Regions from separate parts of the Enterobacter sp. JS8-1 genome, predicted to be linked through region 2. Evidence: predicted binding sites of a transcription regulator. Region 2 holds the regulator's gene; the other holds the start of a gene.
What was found. Region 2 encodes PhoB, which activates phosphate uptake and scavenging genes when phosphate is short. Its sites were predicted from a motif close to CTGTCATAAAACTGNCNNAT; they were not measured.

Region 1 (8,487 bases), 1.1 Mb from region 2:
GCCTTCAGCGGTAGGTTATCAGCCAACGCTGGCGGAAGAGATGGGTGTTCTTCAGGAACGTATCACCTCTACTAAAACCGGTTCTATCACCTCCGTTCAGGCGGTATACGTACCTGCGGATGACTTGACTGACCCATCTCCAGCAACCACCTTTGCGCACTTAGATGCAACCGTGGTACTGAGCCGTCAGATCGCGTCTCTGGGTATCTACCCAGCCGTTGACCCGCTGGACTCCACCAGCCGTCAGCTGGATCCACTGGTTGTTGGTCAGGAACACTACGACACCGCGCGTGGCGTACAGTCCCTGCTGCAGCGTTACCAGGAACTGAAAGACATCATCGCCATCCTGGGTATGGATGAACTGTCTGAAGAAGACAAACTGGTGGTAGCACGTGCGCGTAAGATCCAGCGCTTCCTGTCCCAGCCGTTCTTCGTTGCGGAAGTATTCACCGGTTCTCCGGGTAAATACGTTTCCCTGAAAGACACCATCCGTGGCTTTAAAGGCATCATGGAAGGCGAATACGATCACCTGCCAGAGCAGGCGTTCTACATGGTTGGTTCCATCGAAGAAGCCGTGGAAAAAGCCAAAAAACTTTAACGCCTTAATCGGAGGGTGATATGGCAATGACTTACCACCTGGACGTCGTCAGCGCAGAGCAACAAATGTTCTCTGGTCTGGTCGAGAAAATCCAGGTAACGGGTAGTGAAGGTGAACTGGGTATTTTCCCGGGTCACGCACCGCTGCTCACCGCCATTAAGCCTGGTATGATCCGCATCGTTAAACAGTTCGGTCATGAAGAGTTTATCTATCTGTCCGGCGGCATTCTTGAAGTGCAGCCTGGCAGTGTGACCGTTCTGGCCGATACCGCTATTCGTGGCCAAGATCTCGACGAAGCGCGAGCCCTGGAATCGAAGCGTAAGGCTGAAGAGCACATTAGCAGCTCTCATGGTGACGTGGATTACGCTCAGGCGTCTGCGGAGCTGGCCAAAGCGATCGCGAAACTGCGCGTTATCGAGTTGACCAAAAAAGCGATGTAACACCGGCTTGAAAAGCTCAAAAGCCAGTCTGGATACCAGGCTGGCTTTTTTTTTGCCTTAATTCATGATGAAAAAGATGTAGAATTTTAAGCATCAAACGTTTTTACTTCTCACTCAAACTACCGTCAGGATGCGTATGTCAAACAGTGCGATGAGCGTGGTGATCCTTGCCGCTGGCAAAGGTACCCGCATGTATTCCGATCTGCCTAAAGTGCTTCACACGTTGGCAGGAAAGCCAATGGTGCAGCATGTCATTGATGCAGCAAATGAATTGGGCGCTCGTCAGGTAAACCTGGTCTACGGCCACGGTGGCGATTTACTGAAAAAGACGCTGTGTGACGACAAGCTCAACTGGGTGCTTCAGGCTGAACAGCTGGGAACTGGCCATGCGATGCAGCAGGCGGCCCCGTTCTTTGCCGATGATGAAGACATTCTGATGCTGTACGGCGATGTCCCGCTGATCTCCGTTGAAACCCTGACCCGCCTGCGTGAAGCTAAACCCCAGGGCGGGATTGGCCTTCTCACCGTCGTACTGGACGACCCGAGCGGCTATGGCCGCATCACCCGCGAAAACGGCAAGGTGACCGGCATCGTAGAACACAAAGATGCCAGCGAAGAACAGCGCCAGATCCCGGAAATTAACACCGGTATCCTGATTGCCAACGGCGCGGATATGAAACGCTGGCTGTCTCAGCTCAACAACAATAATGCGCAGGGTGAATACTACATCACCGATATCATTGCGATAGCGTATCACGAAGGGCGTGAAATTGCTGCCGTTCATCCGGCGCGTATCAGCGAAACGGACGGCGTGAACAACCGTCTCCAGCTTTCCCGTCTTGAGCGTATTTATCAGTCCGAGCAGGCCGAAAAGCTACTTCTTGCGGGTGTGATGCTTCGCGATCCGGCACGTTTCGATCTGCGCGGTACCCTGTCGCACGGGCGTGACGTTGAGATTGATACTAACGTTATCGTTGAAGGCAACGTCACGCTGGGCAACCGCGTCAAAATTGGCACCGGCTGCGTGATTAAAAACAGCGTTATCGGTGACGACTGCGAAATTAGCCCGTACAGCGTGGTGGAAGATGCCCGTCTGGATGTGGCTTGTACTATCGGCCCGTTTGCACGCTTGCGCCCGGGTGCCGAACTGCTGGAAGGCGCTCACGTAGGCAACTTCGTGGAAATGAAAAAAGCGCGTCTGGGTAAAGGCTCGAAAGCCGGTCATCTGACCTATCTGGGCGATGCGGAAATTGGCGACAACGTGAACATCGGCGCGGGAACCATTACCTGCAACTATGACGGTGCCAACAAGTTTAAAACCATCATCGGTGATGACGTGTTCGTTGGCTCCGATACGCAGCTGGTGGCACCTGTTACCGTGGGTAACGGCGTGACCATTGCAGCTGGAACAACCGTTACCCGCGATGTGGCCGCGAACGAGCTGGTGTTAAGCCGCGTTCCGCAGGTCAACAAGCAGGGCTGGAAACGCCCGGTGAAGCAAAAGTAACAACAAGGCGGGTGGCGCTACGCTTACCCGCCCTACGATTGAGTAGGCCTGATAAGGCGTAGCCGTCATCAGGCAAACCCGGGTGAGGAGATAAATATATATCTCCCCCCACAAGCAGTACCCATAAAAATAACCCCACTCTCTACAAGGCTCGGGGCGCCCGGAAAGGGTAAATACAGGTCAGCGACAACGCAGGCATCATGCCTAAATTCGGAATCTAAAACTATGTGTGGAATTGTTGGCGCAGTTGCGCAGCGTGATATTGCTGAAATCCTTCTCGAAGGTTTACGTCGTCTGGAATACCGTGGCTACGACTCTGCCGGTTTGGCTGTCGTTGATGCAGAAGGTCATATGACCCGTCTGCGCCGTCTCGGTAAGGTGCAGATGCTGGCCCAGGCCGCGGAAGAACACCCGCTGCACGGTGGTACCGGTATTGCGCATACCCGCTGGGCGACGCACGGCGAACCGTCTGAAGGTAACGCGCACCCGCATGTGTCTGAACACATCGTGGTCGTACACAACGGCATTATCGAAAACCACGAACCGCTGCGCGAAGAACTGAAAGCGCGCGGCTACACCTTCGTCTCTGAAACTGACACCGAAGTGATTGCTCACCTGGTGCACTGGGAGCTGGAGCAGGGCGGCACGCTGCGTGAAGCGGTACTGCGCGCCATTCCTCAGCTGCGCGGTGCCTACGGTACCGTGATCATGGATTCCCGCGACCCGTCTACGCTGCTGGCCGCGCGTTCCGGTAGCCCGATGGTTATCGGTCTTGGCATGGGGGAAAACTTCATCGCTTCAGACCAGCTGGCGCTCCTGCCGGTTACCCGTCGCTTTATCTTCCTGGAAGAGGGGGATATCGCGGAAGTGACCCGTCGCAGCGTGACCGTATTCGATACCAAAGGCGAGCAGGTAAAACGCCAGGAGATCGAATCTAACCTGCAGTACGACGCGGGCGACAAAGGCGCGTACCGTCACTACATGCAAAAAGAGATCTACGAGCAGCCAAACGCCATCAAAAACACCCTTACCGGGCGCATTAGCCACGGTGAAGTGGATCTGAGCGAGCTGGGCGCAAACGCCAACGAACTGCTCGGCAAGGTCGAGCATATTCAGATCGTGGCCTGCGGCACCTCCTACAACTCCGGTATGGTCTCTCGCTACTGGTTTGAATCCCTGGCGGGCGTGCCGTGCGACGTGGAAATCGCGTCTGAATTCCGCTATCGCAAATCCGCGGTACGCCGTAACAGCCTGATGATCACCCTTTCCCAGTCCGGCGAAACGGCAGACACGCTGGCAGCGCTGCGTCTGTCTAAAGAGCTCGGTTACCTGGGTTCGCTGGCCATCTGTAACGTCCCAGGCTCATCGCTGGTGCGTGAGTCCGATCTGGCGCTGATGACCAAAGCGGGTACCGAAATCGGCGTGGCCTCCACGAAAGCCTTTACCACTCAGCTGACCGTTCTGCTGATGCTGGTGGCGAAACTGGCGCGTCTGAAAGGCGAAGATGCTTCCGTTGAGCACGACATCGTTCACGGCCTGCAGGCGCTGCCGAGCCGTATTGAGCAGATGCTGTCTCAGGACAAACGCATTGAAGCGCTGGCTGAAGACTTCTCTGACAAACATCACGCCCTGTTCCTGGGTCGTGGCGATCAGTATCCGATTGCGCTGGAAGGCGCGCTGAAGCTGAAAGAGATCTCTTACATCCACGCTGAAGCCTATGCGGCAGGCGAGCTGAAACACGGCCCGCTGGCGCTGATCGATGCAGATATGCCGGTCATCGTTGTGGCACCTAACAACGAACTGCTGGAAAAACTGAAGTCCAACATCGAAGAAGTGCGCGCCCGCGGCGGTGTCCTGTACGTCTTCGCTGATAAAGATGCCGGTTTCGCCAGCAGTGACAACATGCACATCATCGAGATGCCGCACGTTGAAGAGGTGATTGCACCGATCTTCTACACCGTTCCGCTGCAGCTTCTGGCCTATCACGTGGCGCTGATCAAAGGCACCGACGTTGACCAGCCGCGTAACCTGGCGAAATCCGTCACCGTAGAATAATCCCTTCAGACTCCACCTTCGGGTGGAGTTTTTTTATGACAATCTGTCATTTTCAGCTATTTTTTCAGTGTCACATAAAGAAAATATTACTGAAAACAGGTTGTCACATTCCTCTTTAAGTTCATGATAAACATATAAAGTTTTACGTTATTTTAAGTGAAATTTTCGTTGTCATAAAACTGTCATAATTCGTACATTTATCTGTCACCTGTTTGTCCTATTTTGCTCATCGTAGCCACTTAAACAATGATTTACGAAATCCTTGCAGGAGACATTATGAAAGTTATGCGTACCACTGTCGCAACTGTTGTCGCCGCGACCTTATCGATGAGCGCTTTCTCTGCATTCGCAGCAGCAAGCCTGACTGGTGCTGGTGCAACCTTCCCTGCGCCGGTGTATGCCAAATGGGCTGATACCTACCAGAAAGAAACCGGTAACAAGGTTAACTATCAGGGTATCGGCTCCTCCGGTGGCGTAAAACAAATTACCGCTAATACCGTAGATTTCGGCGCATCAGATGCCCCACTGTCTGATGAAAAACTGAATCAGGAAGGCCTGTTCCAGTTCCCGACCGTGATCGGCGGCGTTGTGCTGGCCGTTAACATCCCTGGCCTGAAGTCAGGCGAGCTGGTGCTGGACGGCAAAACCCTGGGTGACATCTACCTGGGTAAAATCAAAAAATGGGATGACGAAGCCATCACCAAACTGAACCCGGGCGTTAAGCTGCCTTCGCAGAATATCGCTGTGGTTCGTCGTGCTGACGGTTCCGGTACCTCCTTCGTCTTCACCAGCTATCTGGCGAAAGTGAACGAAGAGTGGAAATCTAAAGTCGGCTCCGGCTCTACCGTTAACTGGCCAACCGGTCTGGGCGGTAAAGGTAACGACGGTATCGCCGCGTTCGTACAGCGTCTGCCAGGCTCCATCGGTTACGTAGAATACGCTTACGCTAAGCAGAACAACCTGGCTTACACCAAACTGGTTTCAGCTGACGGTAAACCGGTTAGCCCGACCGAAGAGAACTTTGCTAACGCCGCAAAAGGCGCTGACTGGAGCAAATCCTTCGCGCAGGACCTGACTAACCAGAAAGGCGACGACGCGTGGCCAATCACCTCTACGACGTTCATTCTGATTCACAAAGATCAGAAGAAACCAGAGCAGGGTACTGAAGTGCTGAAGTTCTTCGACTGGGCATACAAAAATGGTGGCAAACAGGCTAACGACCTGGATTACGCCAGCCTGCCAGACAGCGTGGTTGAGCAGATTCGTGCTGCATGGAAAACCAACGTGAAAGACAGCAGCGGTAAAGCGCTGTACTAACAGGATATATTTAACGAAGATGGCGGGTGGCGCTGCGCTTACCCGCCCTACGGTTTAATCTGTAGGCCCGGTAAGCGTCAACGCCACCGGGCATATTCGTAAAAACGTCTCAAACAGAAGAGTGATTTATGGCTGCAACCAAGCCTGCATTTAACCCTCCGGGTAAAAAAGGTGACATGATTTTCAGCGCGCTGGTCAAACTGGCTGCGCTGATTGTGCTATTGCTGCTGGGCGGCATTATCGTGTCTCTGATTTTCTCCTCCTGGCCGAGCATCCAGAAATTTGGGTTCTCCTTCCTGTGGACTAAAGAGTGGGACGCGCCGAACGATATCTACGGAGCCCTGGTGCCAATTTACGGCACGCTGGTGACCTCGTTCATCGCCCTGCTGATTGCGGTTCCGGTGAGCTTTGGTATTGCCCTGTTCCTGACGGAGCTGGCGCCTGGCTGGCTGCGACGCCCGCTCGGTATTGCTATCGAACTGCTGGCGGCCATTCCAAGTATCGTTTACGGCATGTGGGGTCTGTTCATCTTTGCTCCGCTGTTCGCAACGTACTTCCAGGAGCCGGTCGGTAACGTGCTTTCCGCCATTCCGTTTGTGGGGGCTCTGTTCTCAGGCCCGGCATTCGGTATCGGTATTCTGGCAGCGGGTGTGATCCTCGCCATCATGATTATTCCTTACATTGCGGCGGTTATGCGCGATGTCTTCGAACAGACCCCGGTGATGATGAAAGAGTCAGCCTACGGTATCGGCTGCACCACCTGGGAAGTTATCTGGCGCATTGTTCTTCCGTTCACCAAAAATGGGGTGATCGGGGGCGTGATGCTGGGCTTAGGTCGTGCGCTGGGTGAAACCATGGCGGTCACCTTTATCATCGGTAACACCTACCAGCTCGACAGCGTGTCGCTCTACATGCCGGGCAACAGTATTACCTCTGCACTGGCAAACGAATTTGCGGAAGCGGAATCCGGCCTGCACGTTGCGGCGCTGATGGAGCTGGGGCTGATTCTGTTTGTTATCACCTTCATTGTTCTGGCGATTTCCAAGCTGATGATTATGCGTCTCGCTAAAAATGAGGGAGCACGCTAATGGCAACTCTCGAAATGCAAGCTACCGCTGAACTGGCGGAGTCCCGCCGCAAAATGCAGGCCAAACGCCGCATAAAAAACCGGATTGCGTTAACGCTCTCTATGGCGACGATGGCATTCGGCCTGTTCTGGCTGGTCTGGATCCTGTTCTCGACGATCGTTCGTGGAATTGACGGTATGTCGCTGGCGCTGTTCACCGAGATGACGCCTCCGCCAAACACGGCGGGTGGTGGTCTGGCGAACGCCCTGGCGGGTAGCGGCCTGCTGATCCTGTGGGCGACGGTCTTCGGTACGCCGCTGGGCATCATGGCGGGCATCTACCTGGCAGAATATGGGCGTAAATCCTGGCTGGCGGAAGTGATTCGCTTCATCAACGACATTCTGCTGTCCGCGCCGTCTATCGTTGTGGGTCTGTTCGTCTACACCGTCGTGGTGGCGCAGATGGAACACTTCTCCGGCTGGGCGGGTGTGATTGCGCTGGCGCTGCTGCAGGTGCCTATCGTCATTCGTACCACCGAGAACATGCTGAAACTGGTGCCGGACAGCCTGCGTGAAGCGGCTTACGCGCTGGGTACGCCGAAATGGAAGATGATCTCCGCGATTACGCTGAAAGCGTCTATCTCCGGGATCATGACCGGTATCCTGCTGGCGATTGCGCGTATTGCAGGTGAAACGGCGCCACTGCTGTTTACATCCCTCTCCAACCAGTTCTGGAGCACGGACATGATGCAGCCGATCGCCAACCTGCCGGTGACGATCTTTAAATTTGCGATGAGCCCATTCGCGGAGTGGCAGCAGCTGGCCTGGGCCGGGGTGCTGATCATTACCCTTTGCGTACTGTTGCTGAACATTCTGGCGCGCGTCATTTTCGCGAAGAAGAAACACGGTTAAATTTTTACGGCGCGGCAGCTCGCTGCGCCGAATGAGGAAATGAGTCAATGAGTATGGTTGATACTGCCCCGGGTAAGATTCAGGTTCGTGATTTGAACTTCTACTACGGCAAATTCCATGCCCTGAAGAACATTAACCTGGATATCGCGAAGAACCAGGTCACGGCATTTATCGGTCCATCCGGCTGTGGAAAATCCACGCTGCTGCGTACCTTTAACAAAATGTATTCGCTCTATCCGGAGCAGCGCGCCGAAGGTGAAATCATCCTGGACGGCGAAAACATTCTGACCCAGGCCCAGGATATCGCCCTGCTGCGTGCCAAAGTAGGTATGGTGTTCCAGAAACCCACGCCGTTCCCGATGTCGATTTATGACAACATCGCCTTTGGCGTGCGCCTGTTTGAAAAGCTCTCCCGTGCCGATATGGACGAGCGCGTGCAGTGGGCGTTGACCAAGGCCGCATTATGGAATGAAACCAAAGATAAATTGCACCAGAGCGGTTACTCTCTCTCCGGTGGTCAGCAGCAGCGTCTGTGCATTGCGCGCGGTATCGCCATTCGCCCGGAAGTGTTGCTGCTGGATGAGCCGTGTTC
Region 2 (8,487 bases):
TTTCACGTGAGGCGAGCCAGACGGATTCAGTGCCTGCATCCGGAATACCCAGCGACAGCGTATGCAGGGACGTTTCCACTGCCTGACGCGTCGCCGCCAGCTGTTGCTGGTACTGACGTTCCTGTTCTTCCTGCTCGCTAAGCTGGGTTTGTAGGGTCAAACGCTGGCTGAGCTGATAAAGCTGCTGCTCGTAGTGCTCCTGCTCGCTCATCCACGGGGCAATATCCTCCTGAATATTCAGCGTAATATTCAGAGAAGCACACACTTCCAGCCACTCTTTAGTGAGCGCTTGCTCTTCCTGAGAGAGCGCCTGCGCTTCGTCTGTCTCGCGTTGGATCTGCTGTGACAGGGCGTTAACCTGGCCGAGAACTAACAAACCTTCGTCTTTAAGTGCGGCGACCTCTTTAGCTAACTGATCGCGGCGGCGTTGATTTTCACTGAGTTCCAGCGCCTGGTATGCCGTCACGGCCGGATGGGTCGTGGAGCCGCACAGCGGGCAAGGTAGACCGGCCTGGAGTTGAGCACGCTCCGCCTCAAGGCTTTTGATTTTCTCTTCCTGCCTGCAGAGTGTTTCAACGTCCAGATAGTGCTGGTTTTTTTCTTTATACTGCTGGCGGCGCTGTGCCAGCGTTTCATTAAGCGCGACCAGCCCGGTCTGTGCTTTTTGCACGCTTTCGGCGTGCTGGCGCTGACGTTTTTGCAGCGGTTGATAGCGGGCATGGAGAGCGGTCAGGCGCTGGCGCGCAGACCGGGTTTGCGCCCGTTGCTCCATCGCCATTGCGACCTCGTCAGCCGTTAGCGTGAGGGAACTTTCTGGCAGACCCGTCAGCTTATGGCGTAATTCCGTGATGCGCGCAGCAAGCGTAGTGAGCTGATTTTTATCGCGATTTAGCTGAGAGAAGTGAGCCCGCCAGCCTGCAATCTCCTGGCCCCACAGGCGGTACCGATCATGGTCTGTCAGCCACTGTGCCAGTGCCGCCAGTTCTGTCTGTAGCTGTGTATGAGTATGTAAAGCGCCGTTGCGGATCCGCGAGCGCAAGGCAGTTTTTTCCAGTAAGCGAGTATTTACTTCAACAATACGCTGCTTCGTTTGCGCCAGCCGTGATGCCTGTTCTTGCTGATGTTCCCACAGCGGGCGGAGCTGGGACGCGGGTTGCGCGAGCTGGAGCTTTGCCAGATCGGGGGCTGCATCCGTCAGCGCCTGTTGCGTCTGCTGCTGTAAGGTCGTAGTGCGCTGCTGTTCGCGGATAAGCTCCTCGCTGCGCGTAAGCCACTGAAATTCTTTCTGGTGGCTCTGCTGCTGCGCTAGCAGGGTTTTCTCTTCGTCAGTAAGTGCCTGCAAACCTTGTTGCAACTGCTGCTGCTGTTCTTCACTCAACAGGACAACGCCCGCCGCTTGCGCTTCGCACATCTCAAGCGCATTGCGCGCGGCTTTGTGTTTTTCAAACACCATGGCGGAAATCTGGCCGTAGATCTCGGTGCCGGTAAGTTCCTCGAGTAGCTCCGCGCGATCGCTCGGTTTGGCATTCAGGAAGGCGGCAAACTGTCCCTGAGAGAGCAGCATCGAGCGGGTAAAACGGCCGTAGTCCAGCCCGGTAAGTGCTGCCGTTTGTTCCAGTTTATCCGTCACTTTGTCGGCGAGGATTTTTCCGTCCTCGCAGCGTGCCAGCTCCACGCGCGGGGCCTGCAGGTTCCCGTCAGGCTGATTGCGCGCACGGTTCTGGCTCCAGAACGCGCGATAGGCGATGCCCTTTACCTCGAACTCCACTTCAGCCAGGCACTCGGCGGTGTCGCGCGTCATCAGGTCGTTTTGCGCCTGAGAGACCTTTTGCAGTCGTGGCGTTTCGTGGTAAAGCGCCAGACAGATGGCGTCGAGCAGGGTGGTTTTCCCGGCACCGGTGGCACCGGTAATGGCAAATAGCCCGTTGCTGGCAAACGGCTCAGCGGTAAAGTCGATTTTCCACTCGCCCTTGAGCGAGTTCAGGTTTTTCAGGCGCAGGCTGAGAATTTTCATGCGTTTTCTCCCTCATCGCTAAGCGCATGCAGGGTATGCGTGAACAGCTCGTTGAGCCTTACTCGCTTCGCGTCGTCAATCTCTTCCTGAGACAACCGGCGCTCAAACACCTCTTCGACGCGCAGTTCACTGAGCGTTTCACGCTGCGCACCTGACAGAATTTTCTCGCGCTGCTCCCGGCTGCGGCGAACCAGTAAGACCTCGACGGGCAAATCCTCCGTCAGCACCTGAATTTTTCTTTGCATATCATGTAGGTAGTCATCGGTGGTGATTTCGATATCCAGCCAGACGGGCGGAACCTGCTCGACACCACGCCACTGCTCAAGCTGTTCAGTGATGGCCGCCAGATCGCCTTTTAGCACTGCCAGCGGCTGGGTGACGGGTACGTCCAGCGTCTCGACAGCGCTCAGTTTTCCGTCGGTAAAACTGACCAGATGCACGGATTTGGCTTTGCCTGTTTCATCGAAGCTGAGCGAAATGGGCGAGCCGCAATAGCGGATATGCTCGCAGCCGCCGATGATCTGCGCGCGGTGAATGTGTCCGAGCGCGATGTAGTCGGCAGGCGGGAAATTCTGCGCCGGGAAGGCATCCAGCGTGCCGATATAGATGTCACGTACGGCGTCACTTTTACTGGCACCAACGGTGGTGAGATGCCCGGTCGCAATCACCGGGATTGCCGCTTCGCCGCGCAGGGCGCAGGCATCGGTATGCTGCTGGTGATAATAATCAGTGATAGCCTGTAATAAATGCTGTTGCTTTTCGCCGCCGGAAAGTCCCGCCTGGCTTTGTACGATATCGCGCGGGCGCAAAAACGGAATGGGGCACAGCACCGCACCCGGCGTGCCGTCACGTTTTTTCAGGATCTGCGGGGCATGTCCGGCGCTGGCCACCACGGTGGTATTGAGAAACGCCAGAATATCGCGGGATTCATTCAGCGTGGCCACAGAATCGTGGTTTCCGGCGACAATCACCAGATGACAGCCGGTCTGCTGCAGATTCACCACGAAACGGTTATAGAGCTCACGCGCATAGCTCGGTGGGGAACCGGTATCGAAGATGTCACCCGCGACAATAATCGCATCGACGTCATGCGATTGCGCCGTCTCCAGCAGCCAGTTCAGGAAGGCTTCGTGTTCCGCCGCCCGGCTTTTGCTGTAAAAGTTTTGACCCAGATGCCAGTCTGAAGTGTGAAGTATGCGCATAGCTGATCCGTGGCGAAAAGAGTTGATGGCGATTATAAACTCTCAGGGGATGGAAAATAACCGCTGTAATAAAACAACAGTTTGCCATTTATGGTGGTAATGTTTTTCATAAATCTGTCATAAATCTGACGCATAATGACGCCGCATTACAAACTTGTAACTTAAATAAGATAAGACAGGGCAAAGTATGGCGAGACGTATTCTGGTCGTAGAAGATGAAGCTCCAATTCGTGAAATGGTGTGCTTCGTGCTCGAACAAAATGGCTTCCAGCCGGTTGAAGCGGAAGATTATGACAGCGCGGTGAACCAGCTGAATGAACCCTGGCCCGATCTGATTCTGCTTGACTGGATGTTGCCTGGCGGCTCTGGACTGCAGTTTATCAAACATCTTAAACGTGAAGCGATGACCCGCGATATTCCGGTGGTCATGCTGACTGCGCGCGGTGAAGAAGAGGATCGCGTGCGCGGTCTGGAAACCGGCGCGGACGATTACATCACCAAGCCGTTCTCTCCCAAAGAACTGGTTGCTCGTATCAAAGCCGTTATGCGCCGCATTTCGCCGATGGCGGTAGAAGAGGTGATTGAGATGCAGGGCCTGAGCCTTGATCCCACCTCACACCGCGTGATGACGGGCGAAAATCCCCTCGACATGGGGCCTACCGAATTCAAACTCCTGCACTTCTTTATGACCCACCCGGAACGTGTCTACAGCCGCGAGCAGTTGCTGAATAACGTCTGGGGAACTAACGTGTATGTGGAAGACCGGACGGTTGATGTGCATATTCGCCGCCTGCGTAAAGCGCTGGAGCTGAGCGGTCACGATCGCATGGTGCAGACGGTCCGCGGTACGGGTTATCGTTTTTCGACCCGTTTCTGAACAGTGACAGGAGTGTGACGCGTGCTGGAACGTCTGTCATGGAAAAGGCTCGTCTTTGAACTGATCTTATGCTGTATTCCGGCCTTCATTCTGGGGGCCATCGTTGGGCATCTGCCGTGGTTTTTGCTGGCGGCAGTGACCGGGTTACTCGTCTGGCATTTCTGGAACTTACTGCGCCTCTCCTGGTGGCTGTGGGTGGACAGAAGCATGACCCCTCCGCCGGGAAGCGGTAGCTGGGAACCGCTGCTGTATGGCCTGCACCAGATGCAGATGCGTAATAAAAAACGTCGTCGCGAGCTGGGAAGCTTAATCAAACGCTTTCGCAGCGGCGCAGAGTCGCTGCCGGATGCCGTCATTCTGACCACTGAAGAAGGCACAATTTTCTGGTGTAACGGCCTGGCGCAACAGCTGCTGGGCCTGCGCTGGCCGGACGATAATGGGCAAAATATCCTTAACCTGCTGCGTTATCCGGAGTTCACGCTGTATCTGAAAAAGCGTGATTTTACGGGGCCGCACAATCTGAGGCTCAACAACGGGCGTCATCTGGAAATCCGCGTGATGCCATACAGCGATCGGCAGTGGCTGATGGTGGCGCGGGATGTCACCCAGATGCACCAGCTGGAAGGGGCGAGACGCAACTTCTTCGCGAACGTGAGCCACGAATTACGCACCCCGTTGACCGTGCTTCAGGGCTACCTGGAGATGATGCAGGAGCAAACGCTCGAAGGTGCGCCGCGTGAAAAAGCGCTGCACACCATGCGCGAGCAAACGCACCGTATGGAAGGCCTGGTCAAGCAGCTGCTGACGCTCTCGAAGATTGAAGCCGCGCCTTCACTGGCACTGAATGACACCATCGATGTGCCGATGATGCTGCGGGTGGTGGAGCGGGAAGCGCAAACGTTAAGCCATAAAAAACATCACATTAGCTTTGAGGTCGACAGCACCCTGAAGGTGCTCGGCAGTGAAGATGAACTGCGCAGCGCCATCTCCAACCTGGTGTATAACGCGGTGAATCATACGCCGGAAGGGACCCATATCGTGGTGCGCTGGCAGCGTGTTAGCGCGGGCGCTGAGTTTAGCGTTGAGGATAACGGGCCGGGGATTGCCCCTGAGCACATACCGCGTCTGACCGAGCGATTCTACCGTGTGGATAAGGCGCGCTCGCGGCAGACCGGGGGAAGCGGCCTGGGGCTGGCGATTGTGAAACACGCGGTGAATCATCATGAAAGCCGTCTTGATATTCAGAGTAAGCTGGGTAAAGGAACCCGCTTCAGCTTTGTTATTCCGGAACGATTAATTGCCAAAAAGATCGCCTGACGGCAGGCGTGTCATTTTACCTTTCCACGGGCCAGCATTTGCTGGCCCGTTTGCTTTGCAGTCAAGCGAAACGCGTGTGAATATTATACGGTTGATGCTTTTTTGTTCGCATGATTAGCCATGGGTTTTTCTTATAATTAGTGCATTGTGCTGGTCTGTTTTTTCATGCTGGTATATTGTTCTGGTTTTGCGATCCCTCCTTGCCTTTAAACGTTATAAGCGTTTAAATTGCCCCCCAGATACTGTCAGACCGACTGTATTTGCGTGGTAAATCGAAAAACTATTCTTCTCCACGCCAGGACGGGAGCATTTCCCGCTGAAATTGAGCAAATTTTCCGCTGTATCGTCCCGTCAGGGATAGCGAAAATCTCAACGTTTTCAACACCACATCCACAGGCAGTAAGGTTTTATGACCCATCACTTAAAATCGCGTGACATCATCGCGCTGGGCTTTATGACATTTGCGCTGTTCGTTGGCGCAGGTAACATCATTTTCCCTCCAATGGTTGGCTTACAGGCGGGTGAACACGTCTGGACAGCTGCGTTTGGTTTCCTGATTACTGCCGTGGGTCTACCGGTCCTCACCGTTGTCGCGCTGGCGAAAGTCGGTGGCGGCGTGGACAGCCTCAGCACCCCGATTGGCAAAGTGGCTGGCGTTCTGCTGGCGACCGTCTGCTATCTGGCCGTTGGTCCGCTGTTTGCGACCCCGCGTACGGCGACCGTTTCCTTTGAGGTGGGGATTGCTCCGCTGACGGGTGACGGCGCGATGCCGCTGTTTATCTACAGCCTGATCTACTTCGCGATTGTGATTCTGGTTTCCCTCTATCCGGGCAAATTGCTGGATACCGTGGGTAACTTCCTGGCGCCGCTGAAAATTGTGGCCCTGATCGTGCTGGCGGTAGCCGCTATCGTCTGGCCTGCAGGCCCGATTAGCGACGCGATGGACGCCTATAAAAATGCTGCGTTCTCCAACGGCTTTGTGAACGGCTATCTGACGATGGATACGCTGGGCGCGATGGTGTTTGGTATCGTTATCGTCAATGCCGCGCGTTCCCGTGGCGTGACTGAAGCGCGCCTGCTGACTCGCTATACCATCTGGGCTGGCCTGATGGCGGGTGTGGGTCTGACGCTGCTGTATCTGGCACTGTTCCGCCTGGGTTCCGACAGCGCCATGCTGGTCGATCAGAACGCCAACGGTGCAGCTATCCTGCACGCTTACGTTCAGCACACCTTCGGTGGTGCGGGCAGCATGCTGCTGGCGGCGCTGATTTTCCTGGCGTGTCTGGTGACGGCGGTTGGCCTGACCTGTGCCTGCGCAGAGTTCTTTGCACAGTATCTGCCGCTCTCTTACCGCACCCTGGTGTTTATCCTCGGCATCTTCTCTATGGCGGTGTCCAACCTCGGTCTGAGCCACCTGATTCAGGTCTCTATTCCGGTACTGACGGCGATTTATCCGCCGTGTATCGTGCTGGTGGTGCTGAGCTTTACTCGCCCGTGGTGGAACAACTCGTCGCGAATTATCGCGCCAGCCATGTTTATCAGCCTGATTTTTGGTATCCTTGACGGGATTAAAGCATCAGCTTTCGCAGACATTCTGCCAGCGTGGACACAGCGTCTGCCGCTGTCTGAGCAAGGCCTGGCCTGGCTGATGCCTACCGTTGTTGCACTGGTTCTGGCGATTATCTGGGACCGTGCTGCAGGGCGTCAGGTCGCATCGAACGCCCATTAATCAACGGCAACAAACTGTTTAACCACGGGGCTTAAGGCCCCGTGGTTTTTTGTTTTTTTCGTGTTGAATGGCAAGATTTAAATGGAAAGCACTAACAAACTTAAACGTGGATTGAGCACGCGCCACATCCGCTTTATGGCGCTGGGCTCGGCTATCGGCACCGGTCTTTTTTATGGCTCGGCAGATGCCATTAAAATGGCCGGTCCCAGCGTTCTGCTGGCGTACATCATCGGCGGCGTGGCGGCCTATATCATCATGCGCGCGCTGGGTGAGATGTCAGTTCACAACCCCTCTGCCAGCTCCTTCTCGCGCTACGCGCAGGAAAACTTAGGCCCGCTGGCCGGGTTTATCACCGGCTGGACCTACTGCTTTGAAATCCTGATAGTGGCGATTGCCGACGTGACCGCGTTTGGCATTTATATGGGCGTCTGGTTCCCGGCGGTGCCGCACTGGATATGGGTGCTGAGCGTGGTGCTGATCATCTGCGCCGTCAACCTGATGAGCGTGAAGGTGTTTGGTGAGCTGGAGTTCTGGTTCTCCTTCTTTAAAGTCGCGACCATTATCATCATGATCCTTGCCGGTTTCGGCATCATCATCTGGGGTATTGGTAACGGCGGCCAGCCGACCGGTATCCATAACCTGTGGAGCAACGGCGGCTTCTTCAGTAACGGCTGGCTCGGCATGGTGATGTCGCTCCAGATGGTCATGTTTGCCTACGGCGGTATCGAGATTATCGGTATTACCGCTGGTGAAGCGAAAGACCCGGAGAAATCCATTCCGCGCGCCATCAACTCGGTGCCGATGCGTATTCTGGTGTTCTATGTGGGTACGCTGTTCGTGATCATGTCCATCTACCCGTGGAACCAGGTAGGCACCAACGGCAGCCCATTTGTACTGACCTTCCAGCACATGGGCATCGCCTTTGCCGCCAGCATTCTCAACTTTGTAGTGCTGACCGCGTCGCTGTCGGCAATCAACAGTGACGTCTTTGGTGTGGGCCGTATGCTTCACGGCATGGCGGAGCAGGGCAGCGCGCCGAAGGTGTTCGCCAAAACCTCACGCTGCGGCACGCCGTGGGTGACCGTTGTGGTCATGACCGTGGCGCTGCTGTTCTCGGTTTACCTGAACTACATCATGCCGGAAAACGTCTTCCTGGTGATTGCATCGCTGGCGACCTTCGCGACGGTGTGGGTGTGGATCATGATCCTGCTGTCGCAGATTGCGTTCCGCCGCCGTCTGTCACCGGATGAGGCGAAAGCGCTGAAGTTTAAAGTACCGGGCGGCGTCGCAACCACCGTCGTCGGGCTGATCTTCCTGGTGTTCATTATTGCCCTGATTGGCTACCACC

Region 1: a site for PhoB is predicted at 4,769-4,788, ahead of pstS (phosphate ABC transporter substrate-binding protein PstS). Genes of this name have one in related genera too.

Annotation. Positions count from the first base shown of each region.
Region 1 is NZ_CP185805.1:4,845,966-4,854,452, forward strand. It holds gene atpD (F0F1 ATP synthase subunit beta) at 1-598, shown strand, start outside; gene ACOQH0_RS23080 (F0F1 ATP synthase subunit epsilon) at 619-1,038, shown strand; gene glmU (bifunctional UDP-N-acetylglucosamine diphosphorylase/glucosamine-1-phosphate N-acetyltransferase GlmU) at 1,175-2,545, shown strand; gene glmS (glutamine--fructose-6-phosphate transaminase (isomerizing)) at 2,771-4,600, shown strand; gene pstS (phosphate ABC transporter substrate-binding protein PstS) at 4,877-5,917, shown strand; gene pstC (phosphate ABC transporter permease PstC) at 6,046-7,005, shown strand; gene pstA (phosphate ABC transporter permease PstA) at 7,005-7,895, shown strand; gene pstB (phosphate ABC transporter ATP-binding protein PstB) at 7,943-8,487, shown strand, end outside.
Region 2 is NZ_CP185805.1:1,042,388-1,050,874, forward strand. It holds gene sbcC (exonuclease subunit SbcC) at 1-2,014, opposite strand, end outside; gene sbcD (exonuclease subunit SbcD) at 2,011-3,216, opposite strand; gene phoB (phosphate response regulator transcription factor PhoB) at 3,404-4,093, shown strand; gene phoR (phosphate regulon sensor histidine kinase PhoR) at 4,115-5,410, shown strand; gene brnQ (branched-chain amino acid transporter carrier protein BrnQ) at 5,820-7,139, shown strand; gene proY (proline-specific permease ProY) at 7,221-8,487, shown strand, end outside.